Regions from separate parts of the Kluyvera sp. CHPC 1.2972 genome, predicted to be linked through region 2. Evidence: predicted binding sites of a transcription regulator. Region 2 holds the regulator's gene; each other region holds the start of a gene.
The links. Region 2 encodes CRP, which controls carbon source genes, mostly activating them, when cyclic AMP is high. Its sites were predicted from a motif close to ATGTGANNNNNNTCACAT; they were not measured.

Region 1: V6944_RS18505 (YjcB family protein) is a predicted target of CRP. The motif match lies at 3,304-3,321, and genes of this name have one in related genera.
Region 3: idnO (gluconate 5-dehydrogenase) is a predicted target of CRP. The motif match lies at 2,294-2,311, and genes of this name have one in related genera.
Region 4: rhaS (HTH-type transcriptional activator RhaS) is a predicted target of CRP. The motif match lies at 2,439-2,456, and genes of this name have one in related genera.

Annotation. Positions count from the first base shown of each region.
Region 1 is NZ_JAPKIB010000014.1:63,041-68,056, forward strand. Features, by position in the region: gene V6944_RS18490 (GntR family transcriptional regulator) at 1-430, shown strand, start outside; gene V6944_RS18495 (lytic transglycosylase F) at 437-1,948, opposite strand; gene V6944_RS18500 (IclR family transcriptional regulator) at 2,101-2,847, shown strand; gene V6944_RS18505 (YjcB family protein) at 2,895-3,176, opposite strand; gene soxS (superoxide response transcriptional regulator SoxS) at 3,429-3,758, opposite strand; gene soxR (redox-sensitive transcriptional activator SoxR) at 3,846-4,304, shown strand; gene V6944_RS18520 (NCS2 family permease) at 4,714-5,016, shown strand, end outside.
Region 2 is NZ_JAPKIB010000002.1:457,141-462,156, reverse strand. Features, by position in the region: gene V6944_RS05615 (phosphoribulokinase) at 1-798, shown strand, start outside; gene V6944_RS05610 (OsmC family protein) at 895-1,299, opposite strand; gene crp (cAMP-activated global transcriptional regulator CRP) at 1,604-2,236, shown strand; gene V6944_RS05600 (YccS/YhfK family putative transporter) at 2,291-4,366, shown strand; gene argD (bifunctional acetylornithine/succinyldiaminopimelate transaminase) at 4,359-5,016, opposite strand, start outside.
Region 3 is NZ_JAPKIB010000006.1:173,670-178,685, reverse strand. Features, by position in the region: gene V6944_RS12370 (ROK family protein) at 1-56, shown strand, start outside; gene V6944_RS12365 (YgdI/YgdR family lipoprotein) at 160-393, shown strand; gene V6944_RS12360 (YhcH/YjgK/YiaL family protein) at 447-914, opposite strand; gene V6944_RS12355 (gluconokinase) at 911-1,441, opposite strand; gene idnO (gluconate 5-dehydrogenase) at 1,457-2,221, opposite strand; gene V6944_RS12345 (LacI family DNA-binding transcriptional regulator) at 2,475-3,467, shown strand; gene V6944_RS12340 (2-hydroxyacid dehydrogenase) at 3,790-4,740, shown strand; gene V6944_RS12335 (MFS transporter) at 4,798-5,016, shown strand, end outside.
Region 4 is NZ_JAPKIB010000013.1:57,936-62,951, forward strand. Features, by position in the region: gene V6944_RS17895 (oligogalacturonate-specific porin KdgM family protein) at 1-14, opposite strand, end outside; gene rhaR (HTH-type transcriptional activator RhaR) at 553-1,401, opposite strand; gene rhaS (HTH-type transcriptional activator RhaS) at 1,473-2,309, opposite strand; gene rhaB (rhamnulokinase) at 2,602-4,071, shown strand; gene rhaA (L-rhamnose isomerase) at 4,068-5,016, shown strand, end outside.

The DNA.
Region 1 (5,016 bases), on a different contig from region 2:
GCTGATTGAAGTGAATTCGGTGCGCAGTCTGTGCAGCTCGACGTCAGCAAAAGTGAAGCGTGAGGTGCTTGCCGGGCTGAAGGCTGTCTGGCAGGTTGCGCCGGAAGTCGCGCTGGCGTGTGATGATATCGCTTCGCTGGACGAGCAGTTTCATCTGGCGCTAACCGAGGCGGCAGGCAATCGAGAGTTGACGGCGATTCTGACCAATATAACCAACCGTATTCGTATTATGCGGCGGCTCGATTTTGAATATGAAACCCGGATAACCCAGACTTACAAAGAGCACGCAGAGTTGCTGGAGGCAATTGAACAACGTGACGAAGCGCGGGCGGTAGCGCTGATCGCCGCGCATATTCAGGATGCTTACAAAGGTGCCAGCACCATTACTCTGCGCCGCTTGCAAGGTGTGCGGGTTAAGCAAATTCTGTAACCGGTGCTATCCGGCATTTTTATCGGAAGCGGGCAGAATCGGCGGTTTTCCCGTCGCCGCCCGCTTCCTGTTCATTTCGTCGAGAATCAGCCGATAAGCGATGTAGTACTTATAAATATTGCCAACGTAGGTCACCGTCTCTGCACCTATCTTCTCGGCGGCCAGATTCTCCACGTTGCCAAACCAGATGTTCGGATTAAAACCGCGCTTCTGCGTCTCTACCCGTAAACGCGCAATCCGCGCCGGACCCGCGTTATAAGAGGCAAATGAGAACAGTGCCTTATCCAGCTGTGTCATCGGTTCGTCGCCGTAGTAGCGGTCGATCATCCAGCGCATATACTTCACCCCGGCGTGAATATTGGGGTCGAGCTGTTTGATATCGCCGACCTTCAGCTCTTTGCCGGTTTTCGGCATCACCTGCATCACGCCGATGGCCCCGACGTGACTGCGCACCGATTGATTCAACCGCGACTCCTGGTAGCCCTGCGCCGCCATCAGCAGCCAGTCTACGTCATAGCGATCGCCATATTTCCTGAACACCTCCACCATCTTCAGAAACTTACGCCGTTCTTTTTCCGCCGCCGCGTTCTTCACGTATTTCGCGCTCTTCAGGTAACGCAGCAGCAGCGTATTGCCCAGCGTGCTGCCCTGGCGGTTATCTTTCACAAAGTCGTTAAGTTCGGCGAGGAGTTTGGGATTATCTTTGCGCACCGCCCAGGCGATGCTGCCGTTATCGCGCAGCACCACATCCTCATGTACCTGAATTTTGGGGAAGACCTGCTGCCAGAAAACCGCCTTGTGATGGTCAACGACCGTCAGTGGAATAAGCCCGGCGTTGAGCATCTCCAGCAGATCTTCATCCTCCAGCGCCTCCGGGGCGGCTTTGATGATGATCGGTGGTTTTGCCGCTTTGACGAACTGCGCGTTGAGCGCGGTCAGGCTCTCGTAATAGCTCGATGATTGGCGTACAAACACCGTTTTCCCGGAGAGGTCATCCAGGCTTTTGATCTGCGGTGACGCGGGGCCAGAAATCAGCAGCTCTTTGATACCGTTATAGATAGGATGGGTAAAAGCGACCGCCTGCTGGCGGGATGGCGTGATGGTCAGGTTGGCGGCGGCGATATCGCCTTTCCCCTCGTTGAGGGCGGTAAACAGGTTATCGCGGGTCACCGGCACAAAAATAATCCGCACCTTGAGGTGCTTTTGCTTAAGCTTCTTATCCTTCGCCAACTGCGCGTTCAGGCTGCGCTCAAAGGCGGCGAAAATATCGTGCGTTGCGCCGCGCTGCTGGCCTTTATCGATAAAAAAGAAGGTCTTACTGTAGGTGGTTAAAACACGAATCACGCGACGGTCAAGCATGCCGGGCAGGTCGCCTTTCCACGGCTGCATGATGCTCTCGATATTCACTTCCAGCGCGTCGCTTTGTTCATCCGGTTTGGGGGCGGCATAAACCGGGGTGGACAGCAACAGGGCGCTTAAACAGAAGGTCATGAGGCGATGAAAAGGGATGGCGTTCATGGTGCGGCACTCCGCAAGGCGCATCCGTCAATTTTAGTCGAATATGGCTAAAAAGCCTGGTGGGCGTGTGGCTTTTTCAGGCCGCCGGAGGCAGCTATCTGGTTAGCATCGATGGCAACCGCTACAATGCACATTTTGTGCCATGGAGAGACATGATGACCAGCCTGAATCGGATGCTGTCGGTACTTGACCTGTTCACTGCAGAACGCCCCGTGTGGGAAGCCGACCGTATCGTGGAAGCGCTGGGATGCTCCACGCCCACTGGCTATCGCTACCTGAAAGAACTGATGCATGCTGGCCTGCTGCAGCGCTTTAACGGTGGCTATTATGCGCTGGGGCCGCGCATCACCCTGCTGGATTATGTCATTCGCAGCACCGACCCGCTGCTGGCTGCCAGCATCCCGCAGATGCGTGAGCTGGTGAAGCAGACGGGCTGCCACTGCACGCTCTCCAGGCTTGATGGCGATGTGTTTCTCGACTTGCATCACGAGTCCTCGACTCAGGAAATTGCGTTGATTTACGGCCGAGGCCGCCCGCGCCCGATGTTTTCCGGCAGCGCGCCAAAGGTGGTGATCGCCAACCAAACCTCGAAGCAGCAGCGTGGGCTGTACGAACGTTTTCGTGAAGAGGTGCTGGTGGCTGGATTAGGCGAAACGGAAGAGGCGTTCCTGAAACGGATGCTGCAAATTCGCAAAGCGGGCTGCTACCGGGCGGATGAGGAGCTAGCGGCGGGGGTGTCATCGCTGTCGGTGCCGCTGCGTTTCGCGCCAAAAGAGCACTGCGCCGCGCTGGCACTGGTCTCATCGACTCAACATTTTGCGCAAAGCAACGTGGGGGAGTGGCAGGAGAAACTCAAAAAAGCGGCCCGGCGTATTGCGTTGGCCTTAGACGGAGAATAGCCGCATTCAGACAATAAAAAACCCCGCCGTGGCGGGGTTTTCTGTAATTAATAGAGCGCGACCGGCCATTCTGGCGGCGTCTGACTCATCACTTCAACCATCACATCTTTGATATTGTTAAAGATAGTGGAAATCTCGACCAGGGTAATCCCTAAAAGGCTCGTGGCAAACCAGCAGGCGGCGGCCAGACCCAGCATGCTGCAAATAGCACCCAGACCGATGTAGTCAGCTTTACGGAGTTTGATTTTCAGGGTACTAGCAACGAACATCAGCACGGCGCTGGTTAACGGCCAGCGTAACAGCGTAACGCCTGCGGTAAGTGAAAGCATGGGACCTTTTCCTCAGAGATAAACAACAAGCTGCCCTGACAGCACTTGTGTAATGAGGCTCTGGGCGCTCTGGCTATCTGAAGGCATTCACAAATTGAGTGAAACGGTGTTTCTGTTTCATCTCATTGTGTGAACTATATCACGTTTGTTGTTTTATTCACCAGAGGTAAACGCAGGATTTTTGTCAATCCAATAACCACTCTTAATGAAGGGGTAAGGCCACCACACGCGGTGCGGCAGCCTGAATGCGGATTAGGCGGAGATCTGGTGACGGTAGTCTGTCGGCGTGCGGTCGAACTCGCGGCGGAATACGCGTGAGAAGGTCTGCTGCGAGACGTAGCCGAGATCCATGGCGATATCAAAAATAGGCCGCTGGGTGGTGCGTAGCGCCTCTGCGGCAAGCAGCAGGCGTCGCTGGCGGATGTAGTCACCCAGCGTCTGATGCATCACGGTGCGGAACATTCTTTGCAGATACCACTTTGAGTAGCCGGACTTACGGGCCACGATGTCGATATTAAGCGGTTGATCGATATGTTCATCTATCCATTCAATTAGCGTCTGAATAATTTCCCGATGGGACATAAGGCTCTCCCCGTTGTCTATTTTCGCGTCGATTTCTGTTCTGTCGGCGAGTATAATTCCTCAAGTTAACTTGAGGTAAAGCGGATTATGGAAAAAAAATCGACGAGAATAAAAACGCTGCTTTCACCGGGTGAAGTAGCGAAACGAACTGGTGTTGCGGTATCAGCGCTGCATTTTTATGAAAGCAAAGGGTTGATTCGTAGCACGAGAAATAGCGGTAATCAGCGGCGCTATAAGCGTGATGTTTTGCGTTACGTGGCGATTATCAAAATTGCCCAGCGGTTAGGGATCCCGCTCGGCACTATCGGCGAATCGCTGCGCGTTCTACCAGAAAACCACACGCTGGGGCCGAAAGACTGGAAGCATTTCACCACGCAGTGGCGCGAAGAGCTGGATAAACGCATCCACGCGATGGAAGCCTTACGCGACCAACTGAATGGCTGCATCGGCTGCGGCTGTATGTCGTTGCGCGACTGCCCGCTGCGTAACCCCGGCGATAAACTGGGGGAAGAAGGAACCGGGGCACGTTTGCTGGAAGAGGAATAATCCTTATGCCTTCCTCCCCGGAAAATTGCGACATTTTTGCCATAGAAATGTTGCTGGATTGCGCATGAACGATAACGTTTGCGCATGGGTTGACCAATTCTTCATCGGCATTCGTTAATTTTCATAAACCAGGGCAAACTTCTGTTGAAAAAAGGGGCATAAAAGCCAGATAATCGTTTGCCTTCAAATTTCGGACGCATCTTACGCCGAAAATGAGCGGGTCAACCTTATCTCGCACACGCGGAGAATAAGGAATTCCGAATATCGTTTTGTCTGCGCGGAGTTAATCGTTTGCTTTTTTGTGGCTCCCCTATTGCCGCAAGTAGCACATGGAGATGACGCTTAGCTGGAAGTGGATGTTCCACCACGCAGACGAACGAATGATAAAAACTCTCAGGGGATGTTTTCTATGTCTACGCCTTCAGCGCGTACCGGCGGTTCTTTAGACGCCTGGTTTAAAATTTCTGCACGTGGTAGCTCCGTTCGTCAGGAGATTGTCGCCGGTCTCACTACCTTCCTGGCGATGGTTTACTCGGTGATCGTGGTGCCGGGCATGCTGGGTAAAGCCGGTTTCCCACCGGCGGCGGTCTTCGTTGCCACCTGCCTGGTGGCCGGTGTCGGTTCTATCGTGATGGGCCTGTGGGCAAACCTGCCGCTGGCGATCGGCTGTGCAATTTCACTGACCGCCTTCACCGCCTTCAGCCTGGTACTG
Region 2 (5,016 bases):
CTCGCGTTCCGTAAAATCTTTGCTCAGCTCAACCTGCGCGCGGCGGAAGTCGAAGGCGACAGCTTTCACCGCTATACCCGCCCTGAAATGGATATGGCTATCCGCAAGGCCCGTGACCTTGGCCGCCATATCAGCTACTTCGGGCCGGATGCCAACGACTTTGGCCTGCTGGAACAGACCTTTCGCGACTACGGCCTGAACGGGCAAGGGAAATCGCGCAAATACCTGCATACCTACGACGAAGCGGTGCCGTGGAACCAGGTGCCCGGCACGTTTACGCCGTGGCAGCCGCTGCCGGAACCGACCGATGTGCTGTTCTATGAAGGACTGCACGGTGGCGTCGTTACCCCGCAGCACGATGTGGCTCGCCATGTCGATCTGTTGGTCGGCGTGGTACCGATTGTTAACCTGGAGTGGATTCAGAAGATGATCCGCGACACCAGCGAGCGCGGTCACTCCCGCGAAGCGGTGATGGATTCGGTGGTACGGTCGATGGAAGACTACATCAACTTCATTACCCCGCAGTTCTCCCGCACCCATATCAACTTCCAGCGCGTGCCGACGGTCGACACTTCGAACCCGTTTGCGGCAAAAAGCATTCCGTCGCTGGACGAGAGTTTCGTGGTGATTCACTTCCGTAATCTCGACCACATCGACTACCCGTGGCTACTGGCCATGTTGCAGGGTTCATTTATCTCGCATATGAATACGCTGGTCGTTCCCGGCGGGAAGATGGGGCTGGCAATGGAATTAATCATGACGCCGCTGGTGCAGCGGCTGATGGAAGGCAGGAACTAGCATCAAGACCAGGTAGCCCGGACGAGGTGCGCAAGCACCGACGCCGGGAATGGCCCCGGCGTCACTGCGTTCGGCCGGGCTACGTCTGGCATGTAATCAGCCTTCGATCACTTCGTAAGAGTGGGTGATGTTCACCGCTTTTTCGAGCATCAGCGCAACCGAGCAGTATTTCTCAGCAGACAGATCCACCGCGCGTGATACCGCCGCATCCTTCAGATCTTTACCGGTGACGATAAAGTGCAGATTGATGTGCGTAAACAGACGCGGGGCTTCTTCACGACGCTCGGAGGTGAGCTTCACTTCGCAGTCGGTCACGTCATTGCGACCTTTTTGCAGGATGGAGACCACGTCAATCGCGCTGCAACCGCCGGCGGCCATCAGCACCACTTCCATCGGGCTTGGCGCTTTATCGCCAGAGTTACCGTCCATCAAAATTTGGTGGCCTGAAGCTGACTCACCGAGGAAGGTTAACCCCTCAACCCATTTCACACGCGCTTGCATAATATTTAACTCCCAGGTTGCAATTTTCTTCTCAGATTACGCGCACATAACAATTCTCGCAATGGAAGGCGATCGACGTCATGCTGAAGCGAGACACCAGGAGACACACGGCAAAAGCTATGCTAAAACAGTCAGGATGCTACGGTAATACATAAACGTACTGCATGTATGCAGAGGACATCACATTACAGGCTGCGACCCTATTCGACAGCCGACTTCCCAGGTAACGGGAAGGATACTATTGCAACCAGTGGCTGCAATGTTTTTGCCGCTGGGAAGAGCTTATAACAGAGGATAACCGCGCATGGTGCTTGGCAAACCGCAAACAGACCCTACTCTCGAATGGTTCTTGTCTCATTGCCATATTCATAAGTACCCATCGAAGAGCACGCTGATTCACCAGGGTGAAAAAGCAGAGACGCTGTATTACATCGTAAAAGGCTCCGTGGCTGTACTCATCAAGGACGAAGAAGGCAAAGAGATGATCCTCTCTTACCTCAACCAGGGCGATTTTATCGGCGAGCTGGGTCTGTTCGAAGAAGGCCAGGAACGCAGCGCATGGGTACGAGCAAAAACCGCTTGTGAAGTTGCTGAAATCTCTTATAAAAAATTCCGTCAGCTGATCCAGGTTAACCCGGACATTCTGATGCGTCTCTCTTCTCAGATGGCGCGTCGTCTGCAGGTCACTTCCGAAAAAGTCGGTAACCTGGCCTTCCTGGACGTTACCGGTCGTATCGCACAGACCCTGCTGAACCTGGCGAAACAGCCTGATGCTATGACCCACCCAGACGGTATGCAGATTAAAATCACCCGTCAGGAAATCGGTCAGATCGTTGGCTGCTCCCGTGAAACCGTGGGCCGTATTCTGAAAATGCTGGAAGATCAGAACCTGATCTCCGCGCACGGCAAAACCATTGTCGTTTACGGTACCCGCTAATCCGGCCCAAAATGGCGTATTGTGAAAGCAATACGCCATTTTTGTTTTCCCCCTATGTGGCGCAGGCTGATTTACCACCCGGAAGTCAACTATGCACTGCGGCAAACGCTGGTGTTATGCCTGCCGGTTGCCATTGGGCTGCTTCTCGGCCACCTCCAGCAAGGTCTGCTGTTCTCCTTAGTGCCCGCCTGCTGCAATATCGCTGGCCTCGACACGCCGCATAAACGCTTTTTTAAGCGCCTGATTATTGGCGGCTGCCTGTTTGCTGGCTGTAGCCTTGCCGTACAGCTGCTGCTGGAACACGACATTCCCCTACCGTTGATCCTCACCGGGCTGGCGCTGCTGCTGGGCGTCACGGCGGAAATCAGCGCGCTGCACGGGCGGCTGCTGCCCGCCTCGCTGATTGCTTCCATCTTTACCCTAAGCCTGGCGGGAAACATGCCTATATGGGAGCCATTGCTGCTCTACGCGCTGGGCACGCTGTGGTACGGGCTGTTTAACTGGTGGTGGTTCTGGATGTGGCGCGAACAGCCGCTGCGGGAATCGCTGAGCCTGCTCTACCGCCAGCTTGCCGAATACTGCGAGGCCAAATATAGCCTGCTGACCCAGCACACCGATCCGAGCACCGCGCTGCCGCCGCTACTCACTCGCCAGCAGAAAGTGGTGGATCTGATTTCCCAATGCTACCAGCAGTTGCACATGCTTGCGGCTAACCAGCATAACGATTACAAGCGCCTGCTGCGTGCTTTCCAGGTGGGGCTCGATTTACAGGAGCATATCTCCGTCAGCCTGCACCAACCGGAAGAGGTACAAAAGCTGGTTGAACGCAGCCACGCCGAAGCGGTGATCCGCTGGAACGCCCAAACCGTCGCGGCACGCCTGAGGGTACTGGCGGACGACATTCTCTATCATCGCTACCCGACCCGCTTCAATATGGATAAGCAGATCGGCGCGCTGGAAAAAATTGCCGACCAGCATCCGGATAACCCGGTCGGCCAGTTCTGCGCCTGGCATTTCAGCCGCATTGCCCGTGTGCTGCGCTCTCAGCGTCCGCTCTATCCGCGTGACCTGATGGCCGATAAACAGCGCCGCCTGCCGCTGTTCGCCGCGCTTAAAAACTACCTGTCGCTGAAATCCCCGGCTCTGCGCAATGCCGCCCGGCTCAGCGTGATGCTCAGCATCGCCAGCCTGATGGGCGCCGCACTGCACCTACCGAAGCCTTACTGGATCCTGATGACGGTGCTGCTGGTCACGCAGAACGGCTACGGCGCGACCCGTGTGCGTATTTTCCACCGCGCAGCGGGCACGCTGGCGGGGCTGGTGATTGCCGCCGTTGTCCTGCACTTCCACGCGCCGGAAGGGCTGGCGCTGACAGGCATGCTTATCGTCACGCTGGGGAGCTACCTGATTATCCGCCGCCACTATGGCTGGGCCACCGTCGGTTTTACGATTACCGCCGTGTATACCCTGCAGATTCTGACGCTGAACGGCGAGCAGTTTATCGTCGCCCGCTTTATCGACACCATCATCGGCTGCCTGATCGCCTTTGGCGGCATGATCTGGCTGTGGCCACAGTGGCAAAGCGGCCAGCTACGGCAAAACGCTCAGGCGGCGCTGGAGGCAGACCAGGAGGCCATTCGTCTCATCTTAAGCCCCGACCCGCAGGCGCCAAAGCTTGCCTATCAGCGTATGCGCGTCAACCAGGCCCACAACACCCTCTTCAACACGCTGAATCAGGCGATGCAGGAGCCGGGCTTCAACTCGCGTTATCTGGAAGATATGAAGCTGTGGGTCACCCATAGTCAGTTTATCGTCGAGCACATTAATGCCATGACCACGCTAGCGCGCGAGCACAATATGCTGACGCCGGATCTGGCGCAGCAGTATCTGGAATCCTGTGAGGTTGCCCTTCAGCGCTGTCAGCAGCGTCTGGAGTACGATGAGGCAGGAAGTAGCGGTGAGGTGAATATCATGGAGTCGCCGGACGCGCTGTCCCACGGGCCGCTAAGCACCATGGAACAGCATCTTCAGCGTATTCTGGGGCATCTGAGCACCATGCACACCATCTCATCGGTGGCCTGGCGACAGCGCCCCCGTCAGGGAGGCTGGTTAAAACGACGGGCTAGCTAACGATTTTAGCGACCGCCTGAGCGAAGCGCTGCATCCCTTCGTCGATATCCACCTCTTCCACCACCAGCGATGGCGCAAAGCGCATCACATCCGGCCCTGCGTTCAGTACCATCACGCCAACGTCCGCCGCCGCGTAGAGGAAATCACGCGCCCGGCCTTTGTATTTCTCGTTCAGCGCTGCACCAATTAGCAGGCCCATACCGCGCACGTCGCTAAAGACATCGTACTTCGCGTTGATATGTTGAAGGTGCTGCACAAAGCGCTCGCGCTTGGCGTTCACGCCGTTCAGCACTTCCGGGGTGTTGATAATATCGAATGCCGCGCCCGCTACCGCGCAGGCCAGCGGGTTACCGCCGTAGGTAGAGCCATGTGAGCCGACGTGGAATGCGCTGGCAATGTCATTGGTGGTCAGCATCGCGCTCACCGGGAAGCCGCCGCCCAGCGCTTTGGCGCTGGTAAGGATATCTGGCGTTACGCCATAGTGCATATAGGCAAACAGTGAGCCGGTACGCCCCATACCGCTTTGTACTTCATCAAATACCAGCAGCGCCTGATGCTTATCGCACAGGGCGCGCAGGCCCTGTAAGAACTCAGGGGTCGCCGCCAGCACGCCGCCTTCGCCCTGAATCGGCTCAACCACGATGGCGCAG
Region 3 (5,016 bases), on a different contig from region 2:
GCAACGACGCCAATCTTATTGGCGCAGCGGTGAGCTTTGCTCAACAACACGGCTAAAATGCCGCTTCGGAGTGTTCTGGTTTCCCTCTCGCGTTCAGCCCGCTAACCTAAAATGGTTAGAGTGATAACGATTTTAGCTGAGAAGCAGGAGGGAAACATGATGCAATATAAGCGACTTACCGTAGCGATTCTGACCGCCGGCGCGCTCTTTACCGTTGCTGGGTGTTCATCCAACCAGGCGTTAAAAACCACCGATGGGAAGACTATCGTCACCGACGGGAAACCGCAGGTCGATGAAGATACAGGCCTGGTGTCGTACAAAAATGCTGAAACCGGCAAAACCGAACAGATCAACCGCGATCAGGTGCGGTCGATGGGTGAGCTCGATAACTAAACGTTATTCGTGGCCCCGCGAATGCAATGCAGTGCGGGGCCAGCGCATAGCGTTTAAATCAGTGCGCTATTGATTTTGACGATGATCTTATGCAGCGGTGCGCCTGCGCCAAGGCTGCTCATCGGGCGGTGAAGCTCGCCGGGGAAGACGATGGCAATCTCTTCCGGGTGCAGGTGAATCAGCGTTTCGCTGCTGATTTGCGTGCAAAAGCCGATATCGTGCGCGTCGTTAAAGGCGCCATCTTCGACAATCTCCAGCCCTTTATTGCCTGCCCCAATAATCTCTTCACCCTTCAGTACGATGTGAATATCAATATATTGACGATGGTACTCCGGGCGCTGCTCGGCAAGCGGTTTGCTTTCTCCTTCCACCACGTTGAAGAACAGGTTATCGCCATCGACGGTATATTTACCCGGCGGCAGGGTATGTGGCTCCTGTTGGATCACGGCGCGTAGCGCCTTGCGGATAGCCTGCGGATAAAAGGTGGTTTTCTCCGCGTTGTACAGCGTGTCGATAATCATGCCGGAACTCCCGATGCGGGTTGATGGGCTAAAAGGGTGAGCGAGCGGGCGACAATGCCCGGTACATCGCCGGAAATATCGACCGGCAGAATGTCCGGCTCGCGGTCGTCTGGGGCTTCCAGCGCAGCAAACTGGCTTCGCAGCAACGCTTCCGGCATAAAGTGGCCTTTGCGTGCCTGCATACGTTTCAAGATGCAGTCGTAGTCGCCGGTTAGCCACAGGAAACGCAGGTGCGGATTACCCGCGCGCAGCTGGTCGCGGTAGCGCTTTTTCAGCGCCGAGCAGACCAGCACGCCGGACTCGTTTTTCTGCCCGAGGCTAAAGATCACATCGCCTATACGTTCCAGCCACGGCTGGCGGTCGCTATCCTCCAGCGGCTGGCTGGCGGCCATTTTGACGATATTGGCCCGTGGGTGAAGGTCATCGCCGTCGATAAACTTCGCCCCCAGCGCCTGGGAAAGCGCCTGCCCGACGGTGGTTTTTCCGGTGCCGGAGACGCCCATTAAAATAATGCATTGTCCTGCCATGGTTTTGCTCCCGACTCAGACGGCAACCAGCATGCCGCCGTCAACAAACAGCAGATGCCCATTTACAAAATCAGAGGCTTTCGACGACAGGAATACCGCCGCGCCAACCAGCTCCTGCGGGTCGCCCCAGCGGGCGGCTGGCGTACGTTTGCATAGCCAGTCGGTGAAGGCTTTATCATCAACCAACGCCTGGGTCATGGCGGTTTTAAAGTAGCCAGGAGCGATACCGTTAACCTGAATGTTATGGCGCGCCAGCTCCACGCACATTCCGCGGGTCAGCATTTTGACCGCGCCTTTGGCGGCGGCGTACGGGGTGATGGTGTCACGCCCCAGTTCGCTCTGCATCGAGCAGATATTGACGATTTTCCCCGCGCCGCGCGTCATCATGCGTTTGGCCACGGCCTGGGACACCAGAAATACCGCGGTCTGGTTCACGGCAATCACATCGTTCCATTCTTTCACTGGAAACTCGGTGAACGGGTGGCGGCGCTGGATACCGGCGTTATTAAACAGCACGTCGATAGCGCCGATACGAGTTTCAATATCGGCAATAGCGTTTTCCACCGACTCCGGGTCGGTGACGTTAAAGACCGCAGTATGGGCGGTGGCAACCTCGTCGCGGAGTTTCATCGCCGCCTGCTCGGCGCGTTCTGCGGAGATATCGTTGATGATGATTTCCGCGCCGTACTGGGCCAGTCCCTGAGCCATCACGTAGCCGATACCTTGTCCGGAACCGGTAATTAAAATGCGTTTGCCTTGCAGGCTGAATAAGTTGTTCATCACAGTGTCCTGTATTGCGAGCCGATGCGCCAAGAAGATGCTCCCTATCTCACGGTTTTTGCCTCGGTGAAACTGTGATGAAGATCACTCTCAACTATGTTACAAAAAGGGGTTACAGCATGTGTGATCCTGAAGAGGAAAACCGGGCGAAAACCGCGCCATACGGGGCTTTGACGATGGGTTATCGCTTTCTCTTTTTTGTAACCTGCTGGCATAATAGGCCACAGGATTTCGGCAATGACGGGCAGGGCTAATGAAAGTACAACGCATCACGTTAGAGGATATCGCCGCGCTGGCGGGGGTAACCAAAATGACCGTCAGCCGCTATTTACGTACCCCCGAGAAGGTTAAGCCGGAAACCGCCGAACGCATTGCCAGCGTGATTGAAGAGGTGGGCTACCAGCCGGATGCCGATAATCCAGCCATAAGCAGTAACGTTGCGCCGCGCATTGGCGTGCTGATCCCCTCTTTTAATAATCAGATTTTCTCCGACGTGCTGGCAGGCATTGAATCGGTCACCACCGCCCACGGCTATCAAACGCTGGTGGTGAACTACGATTACGACAGCCAGCGTGAAGAGGAACAGATTGCTACCGTACTGGCGCTGAACGTCAAGGCGCTGCTGCTAACCGAATCGGTCCATACGCTGCGGGCGGAGAAATACCTGAAAGCCGCAAAAATACCCATTGCCGAGGTGATGGGGCTATCGGATAACGCCGACCGCATCAACGTGGGCTTCGATAATTACCGCGCCGGGTTGGATATGACCAACATGCTGCTGGCCAGCGGCAAAAAACAGATTATCTATTTTGGCTCGATGTCGGATATTCGCGATGAGCAGCGCTATGCGGGCTACTGCCGGGCAATGGAAGAGGCGGGTCTGGCCGTTGGGCGCATAGCGCCAAACAAGGTCTCTTCGGTGTCAATTGGCACCGGAATGATGACCCTTGCCCGCCAGATGTATAAAGAGATGGACGCCATTCTCTGCACCAACGATGACCTGGCGGTCGGGGTGTTACAGGAGTGCATCGCTTCGGGTATCACGGTGCCGCAGGAGATGGCGATTGCTGGGTTCCACGGGCTGGAGATTGGCCAGGTGGTTAGCCCGCGTCTGGCGAGCGTATTGACCCCGCGTTTTGAAATGGGCAAGGTCGCCACCGAGATTTTAATCAAGAAAATAAAAGGGTTACCTACAATCGAGAAGGTGGACCTGCACTATCGTTTATCGATGGGCGAGACCATCTAGCCTTCACCTGCCACGCTGGCCATGTTATTCAATTGTTGCCATCCAGCCCGCATTCCAGCGGGCTTTTGCTTCCACGATCACGTCATCCGTAACACGGAGTTCTAACACGATCTGCCGTGATGCAGATCGCAAAATGACATCGTGAAAACCCGTTTGATAGGCGTAACAAATTTCTCTACACAACATCTTTCAAGTTGCATCAAGGCGGCAAGCGAGTGAATCCCCAGGAGCTTACTAAAGTAAGTGACTGGGGTGAGCGAGCGCAGCCAACGCCGAGGCGGCTTGAAGGATGAAGTGTATAAACGCTTAAACAGGTAACACGATGAATATTGTAAACCCAAACACGGTACTGTTGATTGCTCCGGTCGTAGACGGCCTGATGGATAAACTCTCCACCGCTTTCCTGGTCTATCGTCTGTATGAACAGGCTGACCCTCAGGCTTTCTTACGCGAAGTCGGCCATCAGGTGCAGGCGGTGGTCACCCGTGGTGATATCGGCGTCACCCGCGCCGTGCTGGAACAGCTGCCTAACGCCGGGCTGGTGGCGGTGTTTGGTGTTGGTACTGACGCGGTGGATCTCGACTATACCCGCGCTCATGACATTGCCGTCACCATCACTTCCGGCGTGCTGACCAACGATGTTGCCGACCTGGCGATGGGGCTGCTGCTGGCAGGCGCGCGTCAGCTGTGCCAGGGCGACAAATTTGTTCGCGAAGGCAAATGGCTGAAACAAGGACCGGGACTGGCGACTCAGGTTAGTGGTAAACGCCTCGGTATCTTTGGCATGGGCAACATCGGCCAGGCCATTGCCCGTCGCGCCAGCGGATTTGATATGGAGATCCTCTACACCGACCGTAAAAAGCTTAATCACGTTGACTATCAATGGTGCGCCGACCTGCACACCCTGGCCCACGAAAGCGACTTTCTGGTGATTGCCGCTTCAGGCGGTGCGGCAAACCGCGGGCTGATCGATGCCAGCGTGTTTAACGTGATGCCAAAACACGCGTGGCTGATTAACATCGCGCGCGGCACCCTGGTGGATGAGAAAGCCCTGATTCACGCCCTGCAAAACGGTGTCATTGCCGGTGCAGGGCTGGATGTGTATGAAGAAGAGCCGCACGTGCCTGAGGCGCTGATTGCCATGGATAACGTGGTGCTGCTGCCGCACGTGGCGAGCGCCACCCACGAAACCCGCCAACGGATGAGCGAGGTGGTGTTCAAGAACGTCGACGCCTTTTTCAACGCGATGCCATTACCGAATGCCATTGATTAACCCTCGGTTCTTTTCGCCATGCTGAGCATGGCTTCCCCTCGAGAGAGAGTATGAATGATGAATGAGAAAATACCTGGCACTCGCTGGCTGCGCATCATTGCGCCTGTTCTCATCGCGTGCATTATTTCGTTTATGGACCGGGTTAATATCAGCTTCGCGCTGCCCGGCGGCATGGAATCCGACCTGGGTATTACCAGCCAGATGGCGGGGGTCGCGAGTGGGATATTCTTTATTGGCTATCTCTTTTTGCAAATACCGGGCGGGCGCATTGCGGTT
Region 4 (5,016 bases), on a different contig from region 2:
AGCGCTTTTTTCATATAATAATATCCCTATTAAATAGATTTTAATATGTACCAATAGCACAGACACTAACGTTAATGTCCTTGAAAAATCAATTCAATAGAGTTCAATATTTTTATTTAAAAATGAGCCAGCATTCAAATATACGAATAAAATAAATGAAAAATATATTCATGACATGAAATAAAACATTAAAAAATAGTCGACTTTATAATATTTAAAAACCTGCTTGATTGGTAAACACATGAATTCAATAGTTATTTTTACATTATTTAAAAAACAAATTGAAAAAACATTGCCATTTTCAACACTAATATATAGTTAATAAGTCTTATTTTTTGAAAGGCAACAGGAGATCTTTGTTTGAATGCCAGATTAAGCTACACCCTGGCACTAACAATAAGGAAAAAATAACGATGCTATGATAGCTGATTTACTCAAGGATGCGGAATAAAGAATATCGTTCATGCCCCACAAGAAAATCAAAAAATAAGCTATTATTGCGTTTTAACGCGATCACGCTGAAATAGCGCCACGCATTCAAGCACCAGAATATTATGCCGGAAGCCGACTCCGTTGCCGCCACTGCCCTGGCGTCATCCCAATTTCGCGGTTAAAGACCACCGAAAAGTAGTTACTATCCTCGAAGCCGCAGCGCATCGCCACTTCGCCAATTAGCAGTTCGGTGTGCTGAAGCAGATATTGCGCGTGGCAAATCCGCAGTTGCCGCAGGTAGTGGTTAACGGTCATGCCGGTCTGGCTGCGGAACTGCTGGCGCAGGGTGCGCTCGCTACAGCCCTGCTGCTCGCAGAAAGTATCAAGCATGAAAGGGCGGTTCAGGCTACCCGCCAGCACGGTCAGCAGCTTATCGAGCAGTGCTTCGCTTTGCGTGGCCGCCTGATTATCGGTGGCATAGCGGTAGCGCTTAAGACAGACCACCAGCTGGGCAAAGAGCAGTTCGGACATTTCATTGGCTAGCGCGTCGTCTTTGCGGCTCTCCTGTTCCAGCTGAGTCATTATCTGCCGTGCCTGCGTCATACCGGTGCTGCCTATGCGCCAATGCGGCGCCCAGTGGGAACCGTGCAGCCCGGGAATATGGGCCACCCAATCAAGATTGAGCTTTAAGCGCTCGGGGCAGTAGATAATATTCTGTAAAACCAGATCGTTAACCGAGGCGTAGGAGTGTTTGTCTTCCGCGCGAATATAAAACAGATCGCCGCGGGTGATGCGATAAGGACGGTCGTTGAGGATGTGTAAGCCGTTGCCGCGCCAGACCAACACCAGCTCGTTAAATTCGTGGGTATGCTCAGCAAAAACGTTTTGCGGGTAGCGGTCAGCCACCGCCACGGCTTGCGCCGGATTGGCAAAAAAATCTGCTTTTCGAAGAATTAACTGGCCTGGCACGCTGGCACCTCACGACTAACAACTCTCTATTATTAGCCGTTTCGAGGCAAAAAACGGTGATTCCCTTCGCGTTACTGAAGCAGGGTATCCCGTCCCTGGCGAATATCTCGCGGCGACCAGTTGAATTCACGGCGAAAAAGGGTCGAAAAGTGGTTACTGTCGCCAAAACCGCAGCGATAGGCGATATCGGTAACGCTCTCATCGCTGTGGCGCAGCAGATGGCGGGCTTTAATCAGGCGCAGGCGGTTGAGATAGCGCTGCGGCGTCAGGCCGGTACAGTGCTTCAGCTGGCGGTGAAGCGTGCGCAGAGACAGCGAGAATCGGTCCGCGACCCCTTCCCAGCACACTTCTTCGGCGAAATGCTCCTCCAGCCATGCCATCAGTTGATTCAGACGAGCGTCGTTATCCATCGCCCCCTGTTCCTGGCTGCCTTTACGCAGCAGCACCAACAGCTGCATAAACAGAATTTCGCGGTTCGCCAGCGACATCATATCGGTGCTGTCATTCGCCTCTTCCATCTGTCCGACAATCGTTCTCACCTGCTGCAAGGTGCTCTGGTTTACGCGCCAATGGGAAGGATAGTGACCATCCTGCTCCTGCGGCAGCAGCTTATTAAGACCTGACAAGAACTGGAAAGCATCCGGCGCACGGTACAGCACGTTGGTCAGACACAGGTTTTCCGTGTGCTCATAGAGGTGCCGGTCGAAGTCACGGACGAAGCAAACCGTGCCGCCGCAAATGGTATGCGGCTGACCATTGAACACGTGAATACCAGTGCCATGTTCAACGATAACAATCTCATTAAAATCATGATGATGTTCAGGAAATGCCGCCTGAGGAAGTCGAGGTTCAATCGCCACGGGCAGCTTACCTGAAGAGAAGAAATCCACGCTGTGTAGTACGGTCATCGCGACCCCCGACAAATGAGAAATGTTATCAGGATAGTAATATCGGATGAGGGATCTGACCTTGACGTTTTGACAGCAAACCGCGCAAAGCCGGTCGTTTTTTCAAGAAACAGCCGGAAAGATCGGGAAATGCGGTCAGCATCACACCCCCTCATCGGCTGAATTTGTGAACTCTCTCACGTTCATCTTTGCTTTCTTGCCAGCGCCGAATTTCGCCTGTCAGTAACGAGAAGGTTGTGGCATTGCGCTTTTTCTAGACTGAGCAGCAATGACTCATAGAAGGACTCTTGCCATGACTTTTCGCCATTGTGTGGCCGTCGATTTAGGCGCCTCCAGCGGACGCGTAATGCTGGCTCGCTTTGATAGCGCGCAGCGTTCGCTTTCACTGCGCGAAATCCACCGCTTCGTCAATAACCTGCATAAGCGCGATGGTTTTGACACCTGGGATATCGACGCGCTGGAAGCCGAAATCCGTATCGGCCTCAACAAAGTGTGCGACGAAGGCATTCTGATCGACAGCATCGGCATCGATACCTGGGGCGTGGACTACGTCCTGCTGGACCAGCACGGCCAGCGCGTCGGCCTGCCGGTGGCCTACCGCGATAGCCGCACCGACGGCGTGATGGCGATGGCGATGGAACAGCTGGGTAAAGACGAGATCTACCGTCGCAGCGGCATTCAGTTCCTGCCGTTCAATACGCTTTATCAGCTACGCGCGCTGGTTGAACAGCAGCCGGAGCTGGTGAGCGAGGCCGCACATGCCCTGCTGATCCCGGATTACCTCAGCTTCCGCCTGACCGGCAAGATGAACTGGGAATACACCAACGCCACCACCACGCAGCTAGTCAATATCGATAGCGATAACTGGGATGAAGACCTGCTGAACTGGACCGGCGCACCGTCGTCCTGGTTTGGCACGCCGACGCATCCCGGCAACGTGATCGGCCACTGGGTCTGCCCGCAGGGCAATGCTATCCCGGTGGTTGCCGTTGCCAGCCACGACACCGCCAGCGCCGTCATCGCTTCGCCGCTGGCTGACCGCGATGCCGCCTACCTCTCTTCCGGCACCTGGTCGCTGATGGGCTTTGAGAGCAAAACGCCGTACACCAGCGAGCAGGCGCAACGCGCCAACATCACCAACGAAGGCGGCGCGGAAGGGCGCTACCGGGTGCTGAAAAATATCATGGGCCTGTGGCTGCTGCAGCGGGTGCTGAAAGAGCAGAACATTGCCAGCCTCCCCGATCTGATTGCCGGGGCAGAGAAGCTACCGGCCTGCCGCTACCTGATTAACCCGAATGATGATCGCTTCATCAACCCGGAAAATATGAGTGCCGAGATTCAGGCGGCCTGCCGCGAAGCCGCGCAACCCATTCCCCATACCCCTGCCGAGTTGGCGCGCTGCATCTTCGACAGCCTGGCGCTGCTGTACGCCGACGTGCTCAACGAGCTGGCGCAGCTGCGCGGTAAACCGTTCAGCCAGCTGCATATCGTTGGCGGCGGTTGTCAGAACCAGATGCTGAACCAGCAGTGCGCCGATGCCTGCGGCATCACCGTGGTCGCTGGCCCGATTGAGGCCTCAACCCTCGGCAACATCGGCATCCAATTAATGACGCTGGACGAACTCACCAACGTCGACGATTTCCGCAAGGTGGTGACCGGCAACTACGGTCTCACCACGTTTACCCCGAATTCAGACCATGAAATTGCCCGCTACGTTGCGCAGTTTCAGCAACAACGACAGACAAAGGAGCTTTGCGCATGACCACTCAACTTGAACAAGCCTGGGAACTCGCGAAACAGCGCTATTCCGCTGTGGGTATCGATGTCGAAGAGGCGTTACGCCAGCTGGACCGCTTACCCGTATCCATGCACTGCTGGCAGGGCGATGACGTCGCGGGTTTTGAAAATCCAGAAGGCAGTTTGACGGGTGGCATTCAGGCAACCGGTAACTATCCGGGCAAAGCGCGTAACGCCACCGAGCTGCGCGCCGACCTGGAGCAGGCGCTGAGCCTTATCCCAGGGCCAAAACGTCTGAACCTGCACGCTATCTATCTGGAGTCTGACACCCCGGTGGCGCGCGACGAGATCAAACCTGAGCACTTCAAAAACTGGGTTGAGTGGGCGAAAAAACACAAGCTGGGCCTCGATTTTAACCCGTCCTGCTTCTCACATCCGCTCAGCGCCGACGGCTTTACGCTGTCTCACGCCGACCCGAAAATTCGCCAGTTCTGGATTGACCACTGCAAGGCCAGCCGCCGCGTTTCCGCCTACTTTGGCGAGCAGTTGGGTACGCCTTCAGTAATGAACATCTGGATCCCGGACGGCATGAAAGACGTGACCGTTGACCGTTTAGCACCGCGCCAGCGTCTGGCCGCCGCGCTGGATGAAGTCATCAGTGAAAAACTGGACCCGGCGCATCACATCGATGCCGTTGAGAGCAAGCTGTTCGGCATTGGTGCTGAGAGCTACACCGTCGGCTCCAACGAGTTCTATATGGGCTACGCCACCAGCCGCCAGACCGCACTGTGCCTGGATGCCGGTCACTTCCACCCAACGGAAGTTATCTCCGACAAAATCTCCGCCGCCATGCTGTACGTGCCGCGCCTGCTGCTGCACGTGAGCCGACCGGTACGTTGGGACAGCGACCACGTGGTGCTGCTGGACGACGAAACCCAGGCCATCGCGAGCGAAATCATCCGCCACGACC